4 regions of the Exiguobacterium sp. s194 genome follow, and region 3 is predicted to be linked to each of the others. Evidence: predicted binding sites of a transcription regulator. Region 3 holds the regulator's gene; each other region holds the start of a gene.
The links. Region 3 encodes Rex, which represses fermentation and respiration genes when NADH is low (regulators of the CRP and FNR family bind a similar motif). Its sites were predicted from a motif close to TTGTGAAATATTTCACAA; they were not measured.

Region 1 (3,154 bases), on a different contig from region 3:
TCGATTTAGAGATTGATACGTTGCCGCTCATCCGCTTAGCATGGAAGGCAGGAAAATCGGTGTTTGTGCCGAAAGTTACGAAACAGGGACTCACGTTCCATGAGATTCATTCGCTAGAAGACCTCGAGCCGGGCGTCATGAATATATTGGAGCCGACGACTGAAGCGACGATGCGCTCGATTGACGTCTGTATCGTCCCCGGCCGCGTGTTTGACCGGTCCGGCTATCGAATCGGATGGGGAGGCGGCTATTATGATCGCTACCTCGCCACGTACAAAGGGACGACCATCGCGTTGGCCTATGACGTTCAACTGCTCGATGAGATCCCGATTGAGCCACACGACATTCCTGTCGAATTCATCGTGACGGAAAGGGAAACGATTTTATGTTCGCCATCTTCCTTGTAACTTGTTTGGTGGCCTTTGCCGGCTATCGATTGCGCTCGTTGACCCGCTCCGGTGCCGTCTTGACGGTCGTGACGGGGACGGTCATCGGCTACGGTTTCGGTTGGTTCGGGCTCTATTTACTCGGTGTCTTCTTCTCGACATCGTCGCTCGCCTCGAAATATCGTGCCCGGGACAAGGCGCCTGTCGATGAGATTGTTGAGAAATCGGGTCCCCGTGATTTCGTACAAGTGCTCGCCAACGGGGGCGTCGGCATGGTAACGGCGCTTGGAATGATTTTTGCGCCAAACGACGCCTGGTTATTCGCTTATGTCGCCTCGATTGCCGCGGCGACGAGTGATACGTGGGGATCTGAGTTCGGCGTCCTCGCCAAGCAGAAACCGCGCTCGATTCGGACGTTCCGTGAAGTCGAACCGGGAACGAGTGGTGGGGTGTCCGTGTTCGGTACGGTCATGTCGATCGTCGGGGCCACGGTCATCATCCTCGCCGCGCTTCCATTTATCGAGATTGATGTGACGTTCGCGCTCGTCTTGATCGCCCTCGGATTGAGCGGCAGCGTCGTCGACACATTGTTAGGGGCCACGGTGCAAAGGAAATACCGATGCCGTGTGTGCGGCAAGTTGACCGAGAAGAAAATGCATCATCGTGAGCCGACGGCTTATGTGTCGGGCTGGCGTTTTCTCGGCAATGACGCCGTCAACTTTTTGTCGATTGCCGCGGCCGCGACGATTAGTTTCCTCTTGTTACGATGAGGGTAGTACAGAAAATGTAGATGTTTCAAACGAATGTGAATTTTGTCACAATATCGCCAAAGTGAAAACGGTTTCCTTAGTAGTGAGTGTTTGTGAATGATGTTACAATCTTTATGTAACAGACATAACAAAAACATGAAACAGATTGTTCGAAGGGTGGAGAATCAATATGGAAACATTAAATCATGCAAAAGTAACACGCGTCGCGCTCGTCGGGGCCGGAGCGGTCGGTGCCAGCTTTGCGTACCAATTGACGACAGCAAGTCTTTGTGAGGAACTCGTCATTATCGACATCAACAAATCGAAGGCGGAAGGCGAAGCGATGGACTTGAACCACGGCGTCTCGTTCGCTTCTTCACCGATGCGCGTCTGGGCAGGGGACTATACGGACTGTGGTGCAGCAGATATCGTCGTCATCACTGCCGGTGCTCCGCAAAAACCGGGTGAAACTCGCCTCGACCTCGTCGAGAAGAACGCCAAAATCATGAAATCGATGATTGGGGACATCATGGCATCTGGATTCGACGGCATCATCATCATCGCCTCGAACCCGGTCGACATCATGACACATTTGGCTTGGAAATACTCAGGTTTACCGAAACACCGCGTGTTCGGATCAGGAACGGTACTCGATACGTCACGTCTCCGTTACATGCTCGGTGACTATTTCAACGTCGATCCACGCAACTGCCACGCCTACATCATGGGTGAGCACGGAGACACGGAATTCGCGGCCTGGAGCAACGCCCGCATCTACGGGAAGTCGGTCGAGCAGTTGCTTGAAGAGAACGACGAATATACATGGGAAGACCTCGAAGACATCTACGTCAACGTTCGGGACGCGGCGTACCACATCATCGAGCGCAAAGGCGCGACGTACTACGCCATCGGCCTCGGTTTGCTCCGTCTCGTCAAGGCTGTGCTCCGTAACGAGAACACGTTGTTGACGGTCGGCGCACATTTAGATGGTGAATACGGCTTGAACGATATCCATATCGGTGTACCGGCCATCATCAACCGCCAAGGAGTCCGTCAAGTCGTGGAAATCGAGTTGTCAGACGAAGAAAAACAAAAGATGCATCATTCGGCAGAAGTGTTATTGAAAACGATGCAACCTGTCTTATAAGAACGATTACTCGTTCTGTCATGACCGTAGTTGGCTCCCGCCACTACGGTTTTTTTGTGGACCGACGGAAGAGCGGGGCAGATTGGGGCGATGCTCGATTTTGTCGTCCTGCCTAAATTCCTTTAGAATGAAAGTATAGAAGGAGGTGAGCCAACATGACAGAACCAGCTTGTTTTTGGGAAGATGTATATCGTGCCGTCGAAGCAGGAGGACGCATCGAGGGCGTCTTAGAGCCGTCGCGGGCACTTTTATTGTTCGACACGAAAGCGGGGGATGTCTATCACCTCTACATACGGACAGATAAGGCGTGGGCGAACCATGTCGCCTTGGACGTCGAGGCGGTCATGAACTCGTTTCGCTTGGCCCGAATCGGCCGCGAGAAGCTCCATGTCCACATTTATGGTGACCCGCTCGTCGATGAAGAGCGTCTGTCGTCGCTCACGTTCCCGATTGCGGCAAAAGTGAAGCTCGAGATGCGGCCGTGCGCCGAAACGGAAACGTCATATCGCCCGCGTGCCGTCGCCCTCGACCAACAACGGAAAAATGAACTGAAGCAACGGTTCGCCTTTGGGAAGCCTCAGTTCGTCTATGCGCTCATGTTCGTGACGTTCCTCGTCATGTGGTTCGCCGAATCAATCGGCTCGACGCTCGATCCGAACACGCTCATCCGCTTCGGTGCGAAAGTGAATCCTCTCATCGACGAAGGAGAATGGTGGCGTCTGATCACACCGATGTTCCTTCATATCGGTTGGTTCCATTTCGCCATCAACATGTTCGCGCTCTGGTCACTCGGCCCGCTCGTGGAACGGATGTACGGGTCGACGCGTTTCGCCACCATTTATCTGTTGGCAGGTGTCATCGCCACGGTCGCC
Region 2 (3,154 bases), on a different contig from region 3:
GTATTACTTCGGCAGTGAACTCATCGTCTCCCCAATCGTCGAACCGATGAATCGACAGCTCCACGTGGCGGCGACGAACGTCTGGCTACCGAAAGGCGACTGGTTCGACTTCTTCACGGGTCATCGCTACAGCGGAGACAAATCGGTTCGCATGTTCCGTGGGCTCGAAGATCAGGCGGTGTTCGCCAAAGCCGGGGCGATTATCCCGATGGCACCACACCATTCGGGTCGAAACGATACCGACAACCCGGCCGATTTGGAAGTGCTCATCTTCCCAGGCGCCTCGAACACGTTCACGCTCTATGAAGACAATGGGAAGGACCGTGGCTATGAGACGGGAGCCTACGCCGAGACGACGTTCACGCTCGATTGGGAGGAACGGAGTCTTCATATCCAAGTGACAGGTGACCGGTCTGTGTTACCGGTGGACCGCCATGTCACGTTGCTCCTTCGAGGGGTGACCGGGTCTGGTGAATACAAACGGGAGACACAGACGCTTCGCCTCGAGCTCGGACCGATCAGAGACGAGCTGACCGTGGAACTCCCGGTCGATGTGACGGCGAACGACCATCGTCTCGATCGGTTGTATCGCTTCTTGGACCGTGCGGAAATCTCATACGATTTAAAAGACCGGTTATACCGGTCAGCGGCGGCGAAGACGCGACTCGAAGCATGGCTGTTCGATTTACATGCGCTCGAACTCGATCGCGACCTGCAAGACGCGATCATGGAATTGATGCTCGACTGAATACTTTATTGTGACGAAGAGGGGCGGTTCATGCCCTTCTTTTTTTGTCAGAAAATCGTCGGATTTTGTAAGCGTTTTCAATAAGAGGTCGCTTTATACTTAAAAGAGAGGCGAGATGGATTGGAGGATGCGACATGAAACCAAAATGGACGGTGGACGATTTGAGACAGCTTGATGTGTTCGCCAAATGTGCCACACGAGAGCTCGAGGCGCTGTTGCCGCATGTCTATTGCCGCACGTATCGGAAAGGTCAACTCTTGTTCATAGAGGGCGATCCCCGGGAACGGGTCTATTTCTTGATTAGCGGTTATGTGAAGCTTGAACGTTGCAACGAGACGGCGACACATCAATATACGGACTACTTGAAACCGAAGCAGTTGTTCCCGTATCGCGGCTTGCTGACGGAACCGTACTATCAACATTCAGCCGAGGCGTTGACCGATATCGAGGTCATCTATATGCCGACCGATCGATTCGAACAACTCGTCTCGCGGAACGCATCGATGTTGTTCCACATCGTCGGACAGATGAACCGGATTCTCGATTTGCACGAGCGCCGTGTCCAGGACATCATCACACCGAGTGCGACCGACCGGGTGCTCAACACGATTCATTACTTGATTGAAGACCTCGGGGAGGCGGAAGCGACGGGCGTTCGTGTCCGCTGCCCGTTCACGACGATTGAGATTTCGCGCTTGTCGGGCACGTCACGAGAGACCGTATCGAACATCTTGTCGCGGTTGCGAAAAGAAGACGTGCTTCAATTTGATGCGCGGGAATTGATGATCGGTCATCCTGAATATTTTGAACAGTCGCTGTGATGGCGCCGCGTGTGGGACGTGGCGTTTTTTGCATGTCTGAGGAAGCGCAGCGTTCGCCTTGCAAGGGTGCATCAGGTATAATTAGTGAGAATCCTCACAAAGAAAAAGTCTCCTGATTGATAGAAAGGATGAACGCAGTGAAACGACTGCAAGCTCTTGCTTTAGCAGAAAAACGCCATATCGTCGGACTCATCATCGCGGCAGTGATGATCGGGTTGTCGATTTTAGCTCAAGCCTATTTGATTGTCGACATTGTCGATCAAGTCTTTTTAAAAAATGCATCGTTTGAAAGCATCGTTCCGACGCTCGGGTGGCTCATCCTCGCGCTCGTCACACGAGCTGGTTTCGGCTATATGTCGGGGAGGATTGGAGCGAGCCTGTCAGAAAAGGCGAAACGAACACTCCGATTGCAATTGCTCGACCGCTATACGTCGAATCCGATTGAGACGTCAATATCCGGTCAATCCGGTAAAAAGGTGAGCGTGTTCATGGACGCGGTCGACGAAGTCGATGCCTACTTCAGCCAATATTGGCCGCAAGTCATTCAAACGTCGATTATTCCACTACTCATTCTCGTCGTCGTCTTCAGCCAACATTGGATTTCAGGCGTCATCATGATGGTGACGGCTCCATTCATCCCAATTTTCTTCATCATCATCGGGATTGCGACCCAGAAGAAGTCAGAACAGCAGATGGAGAAAATGAATCAGTTCTCCGGCAAGTTCTTGGACGTGTTGCAAGGATTAACGACGCTCAAACTATACGGTCGGACCGAGCGTGAGGCGCAAGCGATTGAAAAGAGCAGTCTCGATTTCCGCGACGCGACGATGGTCGTCTTGAAGACGGCGTTCCTGTCGGGTCTCATGCTCGAGTTCATCTCGATGCTCAGCACGGGCGTCGTCGCACTCGAAGTGGCGCTCCAAATGGTCGTCTGGGAGAACTTGACGTTCTTCTCCGGCTTTTTGATTCTCGTCTTGGCCCCGGAATACTATTTGGCCATCAAAGACCTCGGCGGTGCGTTCCACACCGGACGAGGCAGCATGGGGGCGGCCGACCGTATTTTCGAGGCGCTCGATGCACCGGATGAACGCTTGACCTGGGGCGACCGGACGTTGACGAGCCCGACACCCGACCTCGAGCTCGACGCCGTCTCGTTCGCCTATGAAGGTGGACGCTTTACGCTGCATCCATTAAGCGGTGTGATTCCTGCCGGTGCCCACGTGGCGCTCGTCGGGGCGAGCGGGTCCGGCAAGACGACCGTCTTGAACGTGTTGTCCGGGCTCGTGAAACCGGACAGTGGACGTGTCCTCGTCGACGGAGAACCGCTCGAGACATACACCGATTCGTCATGGTATGACACGATTGGCTACATCTCACAAAATCCGTATTTGTTCGCCGGTACCGTCGCCGATAATATCGCCCTCGGGGAAACGGCCGACGAGATAAACATCCTTGAAGCCGCGAATGCAGCCGGATTGAACGATGTCATCGCGCAATTGCCGAACGGCATTCATACCGAACTCGGTGAAGGCGGTTATGGATTGTCTGGAGGCGAACGGCAACGGCTCGCCTTGGCCCGCGCCTT
Region 3 (3,154 bases):
GAATGGGTCGTGCGTCTTGCTTTAAACCAGTGGTAAGTGACGACGCCGATATAGGTGAGGAGGCCGATTACATACAGACTGAAGCCAATCAAAATCCAGCCCAGCGCGTCCCAACCACGGACGAAGACGAGTCCGATGATACACGATACGTACCCCACGACGAGCAATGTCAACGAGAAGGCGAGTCTCCGCTTGAATCGCGACTTCAGAAAGTTCAGCACGGCAATCAACAAAATTGTCGTCAACACGCCGATGATGATGAGTTCATCCCCGTAGTACTCCCAAGCCATCGCTTCTCCCCCTGACTGATGTTTAAGTAGTTTCATCGTATCACGTGGGTCCAGTGTTTATCTTGTTGTTAAAAACATTTATTCCCAATCACAAAAAAAGCATCGTCCCGTTAAAGAACGATGCTTACTTCTCATTCATTTGTTTCATCAAATCGACTTGCTCTTTCACCATCGCCTCTTTCTCACGACGGAGCACGCCCCGGTACGTGATGCGTGAAATCGACAAGCTGATTTCATACAAGAAGAAGAGCGGCAGCGACACCATGAGGTGCGACGTCAAATCCGGCGGCGTGATGAAGGCCGCGATGACGAACAAGGCGAAGTACGCATATTTCCGAATCGATGACAGGAAGTACGGTGTCACGACACCGATGCGCGTCAAGAACATCGTCACGACCGGCAACTGGAATAACAGTCCGAATGGAATGGTCAGTTGCAGCAAGAACGTGAAGTAGTTCGACGCCCCGATGATTTGCGTCAGACCGAGGTCTTGCCCGAGGTCCGTCGAGATATCGAGGACGAGCGGGAACAACCAATAGTAGGCGAATGCGAGACCGATCAGGAACAAGATGAAGATGATCGGGATATACGCGAGCGTCGCTTTCCGCTCGTTCGGGTGCAGACCAGGTGCGACGAACGCCCACAGTTGATACAGTAGAAACGGACCGGACGCGACGAGCCCGATGACGAGCGCCAAGTTCAAGTAAATCATGAGCGGGTCCGCGACCCCAAAGGCGTTCAGCTCGAGCCCTCGTTCGACGAGGTCCGCCTGCAGATAGGCGAGCACATATTTGACACTCGGCAAAGCGATTAGAAAGAAGGCAAAGACGACAAATGCCGACAGCATCAGTCGTCTCCGCAGCTCTGTCAAGTGATCGGACAGTGCCCGTTCTTGATCAGGTTGATGATTCATGATTACTGCTCTTTCTTCTCAAGTTCTTTCTTATCTTTCTCGTCATGTTCGTTCATCATGCCGTTCGTGGCATTTTTGAACTCTCGGAGCGTTTGACCGGCGGCGCGTCCGAATTCAGGCAATTTCTTCGGCCCGAAGATGATGAGCGCGACGATGGCGATAATGAAGATACTTGCTCCCCCAGGAATACCGACGACGAGCAACGATGATAGTAATTCCATTATTGATGGACCCCCTCAGCAGATGGATAGTGTTGCATAAAGTAAATGAGCGACTGGAGTTCGATCGACAAGTCGATGTGATGGACGCGGACCGTGTCCGGCACAGTAAGTCTGGCCGGTGTGAAGTTCAAGATACCTTTGATGCCGAAGCGGACCAAGTCGTCCGCGACCGGTTGCGCATAGGCAGACGGCACCGTGAGAATGGCGACGTCAATCTTGTTTTGTTTCATGATCTGTTCCATCTCATCGACGTGATGAATCGGGACACCGGACATCGTCGTGCCGACTTTTGTCTCGTCTGCGTCGAACCCGACGACGATATGTGTGTTATTGTTTTTAAGGAAGTTATAGTTGACGAAAGCTGTCCCAAGATGACCAACCCCGACTAAGGCGACGTTCGTAATCTCGTCCTGATTCAGTGTCTTACGGAAAAAGTCTAACAGATACTGTACGTTATAGCCATATCCCTTTTTCCCGAGCGCACCGAAGTACGAAAAATCGCGACGGATCGTGGCCGAATCGACCTTGACCGCCTCGCTCAGTTCAGCAGAAGAGACACGCTGTTTTCCTGATGAATGTAGGCTTTGGATAAACCGATAGTATAGTGGCAACCGTTTGGCTGTCGCTTGCGGAATCTTTGGTTCGTTTTGACTCAACGGAAAGAGCCTCCTTTTTACGACGCGTTTCAAACGAATCTAATTTCATACACCTTGATTGTAAACGAATTCACATGACCACTCAATGAATATACCTGAAATGGGGAAGAAATAAAGTATACTAAATAGAGAGAAAGGGGTTTTTTCACTTGATCCTACTGCAAGTCAATAACTTATCGAAATCATTCGGCGTCGAGCCGATTTTAGAGAACGTCAAACTAGAAATTCAAGAAGGCGAACGTGTCGCCCTTGTCGGCCGTAACGGTGCCGGCAAGTCGACATTGCTTAAAGTCATCGCCGGGGAATACAACTATGACTCGGGCGACATCATGAAGCCTAAAGATGTCACCATCGGCTATCTCGCCCAAGACTCAGGGTTAGAGTCGAACGAGACGATGTGGAACGAAATGTTGACTGTCTTCACCGATTTAATTGAACAAGAAAAGACGCTGCGCCGCATGGAGCAAGACATGGGTTCTGAGCGCATCTTGAACGACCCGGCCGCCTATGAGCGCCTCTTGTCGTCTTACGATGAAGAACAGCATACGTTCAAAGACCGTGGCGGCTATCAATATGAGGCGACGATCCGCTCTGTCCTTCACGGGATGCGGTTCTATCCGGACGACTTCGAACGCCGCATCGATACGCTCTCCGGCGGACAGCGGACACGTCTCGCTCTCGCGAAGATGCTGCTCCAAAGTCCGGACCTGCTCATCTTGGATGAGCCGACGAACCACTTGGACATCGAGACACTCGGCTGGCTCGAGAAGTATTTGAGCGGCTATAAAGGCGCCGTCCTCATCGTCTCCCACGACCGCTACTTCCTCGACCGCGTCGTATCGGTCGTCTATGAGCTGTCCCGCCACCGCAGCCGTCGCTTCGTCGGCAACTACACGAAGTACCTTGAACAGAAGGCTGCCATTTACGAGCAAGAGAAGAAGCAGTTCGAGTCGCAACAAGAAGAGATCGCCAAAATGCAGGACTTCATCCAGCGCAACATCGCCCGGGCGACGACGACGAAGCGGGCCCAGAGTGTCCGCAAGCGTCTCGAGAAAGTCGACCGGATGGAAGCGC
Region 4 (3,154 bases), on a different contig from region 3:
GATTTGATGCGCCTCGTCCTAGACCGGGCCGACGGATCGCTCCAAATCATGAGAGAGCCAGTCGAAGAAGTCGTCGTGTTCCGCAAACCGGAAGAACGTGATGAAGAGAACGTCTGTCGCTGCTGCGGCATGGAACACTCATCCTTCAAGTCGGCGCTTGAGTGCTGCGCATACTTGGATTAATCATGCACCATCTGTTATATAACAAATGATTAAATATAAAATTAATATAATACAGGAGGAATAGGTATGAACGAACAACGCGCACAAGTTGAGGAAATGATACAGTCGGAACGATTTATTGGGGTCGAACGTCCATACGGAGTGGAAGACGTGATGCGACTTCGGGGGTCGGTGTTAATTGAACATACGCTCGCGACAAAAGGAGCGGAACGGTTATGGGAGTTACTCCACGAGCGGGACTACGTCCACGCGCTCGGGGCGTTAACGGGGAACCAGGCCATCCAGCAAGTAAAGGCTGGTCTTGAGGCCATCTATTTGAGCGGTTGGCAAGTTGCCGCCGACGCGAACTTGTCGGGACATATGTATCCGGATCAAAGCCTGTATCCGGCCAATTCGGTGCCGAGCGTCGTCAAACGGATCAATCAGGCGCTTCAACGCGCCGACCATATCCAAACGGCGGAAGGAAAAGGCGATACGCATTGGTTCGCCCCGATTGTCGCTGACATGGAGGCCGGTTTCGGCGGTGTGCTCAACGTGTTCGAACTGACGAAGGCGATGATTGAGGCGGGAGCGGCCGGTGTCCATCTTGAGGATCAATTGTCGTCAGAGAAGAAGTGCGGACATCTCGGCGGGAAAGTGTTGCTACCGACACAGACGGCCGTGAAAAACTTGATTGCCGCTCGGCTCGCGGCAGACGTCATGGGGGTGTCGACGATTATCGTCGCCCGGACGGATGCTCACGCGGCGAATTTGATTACGAGCGACATCGACCCAATCGACCATCCGTTCATCGTCGGTGACCGGACACCGGAAGGGTTTTACCGCACCGAGGCAGGCATCGAGCAGGCAATCGCGCGTGGTCTTGCCTACGCACCGTACGCCGACCTCGTCTGGTGCGAGACTTCCGAGCCCGATTTGGACGAGGCACGCCAATTCGCAAATGCGATTCACGCGAAATATCCGGGCAAACTGCTTGCTTACAACTGCTCACCTTCGTTCAACTGGAAGAAGAAGCTGTCAGACGAGGAAATCGCAACGTTCCAACAAGAAATTGGTGCGATGGGGTACAAGTTCCAATTCGTCACGCTCGCTGGTTTCCACTCGCTCAACTTCGGAATGTTCGAACTCGCACGCGGATACAAAGCCCGCGGGATGGCTGCCTATTCCGAGTTGCAGCAAGCTGAATTCTCGGCGGAGCAGCATGGCTATACGGCGACACGTCACCAGCGCGAAGTCGGGACCGGGTACTTTGATGAAGTGTCACTCGTCATTTCTGGAGGCCAGTCGTCGACGACGGCACTGGCCGGATCGACAGAGGCAGAGCAGTTTGAAACGCCTTCCCATTAATCGACGCCCCTCACAAAATGAGGGGCTGTTTTGTGTCCAAATTTGGAACGAGGCAATCCCGTTCACCTAAATGTGACGTATTTCACATTTTTGTCGTCAAACTCTTGCTACGCTAAACATGTCAAAACGAATATGGAGGTTATGACAGATGACACAGACATTCACGGGCGATACGCACGTATCTGAAATCGTCAAACAATGCCCGCAAGCAGCAGACATCTTCAAACGGAACCGAATCGATTTTTGTTGTGGTGGCAACCGACCACTCGCTGAAGCGACTGACAAATCGAAACGGTCGACAGAAGATATTTTAGAAGAAGTCAATGCGCTCTATCAACGCAAGCAAGAGATGAACGAGAAGAGCATCGATTGGGATGCCGCTTCTTCTTCGGAATTGATTGAGCACATCATTTATAAGCATCACCAGTTTTTGACGGACGAATTGCCTCAGCTCACACCATATGTGACAAAAGTGTTCCGGGTTCACGGACAAAATCATCCGCACCTCGGTCGCATTCACCAATTGTTCAATCAATTGAAAGTGGAACTTGAACAACATATCGTCAAAGAAGAGACGGAAGACTTCCCGACGTTGCTTCGTCATGAGACGGCACCGACAGCTGAAACGAGACGGGAGCTTGATGACATTTTGGCTTTGCTCGAGTCAGAACATGCAGCAGCGGGTGACATCTTGAAAGAGCTTCGGCACATCACGAACGACTATACGCCGCCTGAAGGTGCGTGTGGGACGTATCGTCTTGTCTATCAACGGTTAGAAGCGCTCGAATCGGATACGTTCGAACATATTCATCTCGAGAACAACATTTTATTCCCGCGGGCGCGCACGTTCGCTTAATAAGGGCACACCTCTACTGACGTAGGGGTGTATTTTTGTGACGTTTGATACAGATGGGAGGCGAAGCAATCGCTACGATAAAAGAGAAGCAAAGGAGTGATCAATCATGAAACGGGTGAGTGGAGTCATCATAGGGATGGCAGTCGCCTTATTACTAAGTCAAGTCTGGTCGAGTTCAGATTCGGAGGACACTGTGACCATCCTGGCAGCGGCGAGCTTAGGACCGGCTTTGGAAGAGATCGAGCGACAACTTGAAGCGGAATTCGATGGGATTGATGTTCGGGTCGTGACGAACGGGAGCGGCGCTTTGCGAGCACAAATCAATCACGGGTCTCCGGCAGATATCTTTTTAGCCGCGAGCGTTGACGATGTCGACCGATTACAAATCCCGATTCTAGAGCGGGATATGTTCTTGCATAACGAATTGTGGCTCGTAACACCGAAAGGGAAACCGTGCGCGGAGACGTGGGACGACTTAAATACATGTGCTCGCATCGTCATCGGTGATCCAATCAATGTCCCGGCCGGTCGTTACGCAAAAGTGGCGCTCGAAGGGGAAGATGTGTGGGAGGAAGTGGAGCCGCGAGTCATGTTCGCCCAAAACGTGAGACAAGTGCTGACGCTCATCGAACAAGGTGACGCCAATGCGGGATTCGTTTATAAAACGGAACTCACGACGGACATCGAGTCGATTCAGTCGGTCCCGTTTGAAGCGACGGGTGCGATTTCGTATCCGGCAGTTCGCTTAACGCATGATCCATACGTCCG

Region 1: KNP85_RS08830 (L-lactate dehydrogenase) is a predicted target of Rex. The motif match lies at 1,190-1,207, and genes of this name have one in related genera.
Region 2: cydD (thiol reductant ABC exporter subunit CydD) is a predicted target of Rex. The motif match lies at 1,652-1,669, and genes of this name have one in related genera.
Region 4: ric (iron-sulfur cluster repair di-iron protein) is a predicted target of Rex. The motif match lies at 1,601-1,618, and genes of this name have one in related genera.

What each region holds. Positions count from the first base shown of each region.
Region 1 is NZ_JACSLT010000006.1:68,978-72,131, reverse strand. It holds gene KNP85_RS08840 (5-formyltetrahydrofolate cyclo-ligase) at 1-407, shown strand, start outside; gene KNP85_RS08835 (DUF92 domain-containing protein) at 386-1,156, shown strand; gene KNP85_RS08830 (L-lactate dehydrogenase) at 1,326-2,282, shown strand; gene KNP85_RS08825 (rhomboid family intramembrane serine protease) at 2,438-3,154, shown strand, end outside.
Region 2 is NZ_JACSLT010000009.1:30,252-33,405, reverse strand. It holds gene KNP85_RS11800 (glycoside hydrolase family 31 protein) at 1-748, shown strand, start outside; gene KNP85_RS11795 (Crp/Fnr family transcriptional regulator) at 883-1,569, shown strand; gene cydD (thiol reductant ABC exporter subunit CydD) at 1,698-3,154, shown strand, end outside.
Region 3 is NZ_JACSLT010000011.1:105,261-108,414, forward strand. It holds gene KNP85_RS13800 (YesK family protein) at 1-290, opposite strand, end outside; gene tatC (twin-arginine translocase subunit TatC) at 415-1,203, opposite strand; gene KNP85_RS13810 (twin-arginine translocase TatA/TatE family subunit) at 1,206-1,424, opposite strand; gene KNP85_RS13815 (redox-sensing transcriptional repressor Rex) at 1,424-2,080, opposite strand; gene KNP85_RS13820 (ABC-F family ATP-binding cassette domain-containing protein) at 2,230-3,154, shown strand, end outside.
Region 4 is NZ_JACSLT010000003.1:160,820-163,973, reverse strand. It holds gene KNP85_RS04710 (hypothetical protein) at 1-183, shown strand, start outside; gene aceA (isocitrate lyase) at 250-1,530, shown strand; gene ric (iron-sulfur cluster repair di-iron protein) at 1,679-2,386, shown strand; gene modA (molybdate ABC transporter substrate-binding protein) at 2,493-3,154, shown strand, end outside.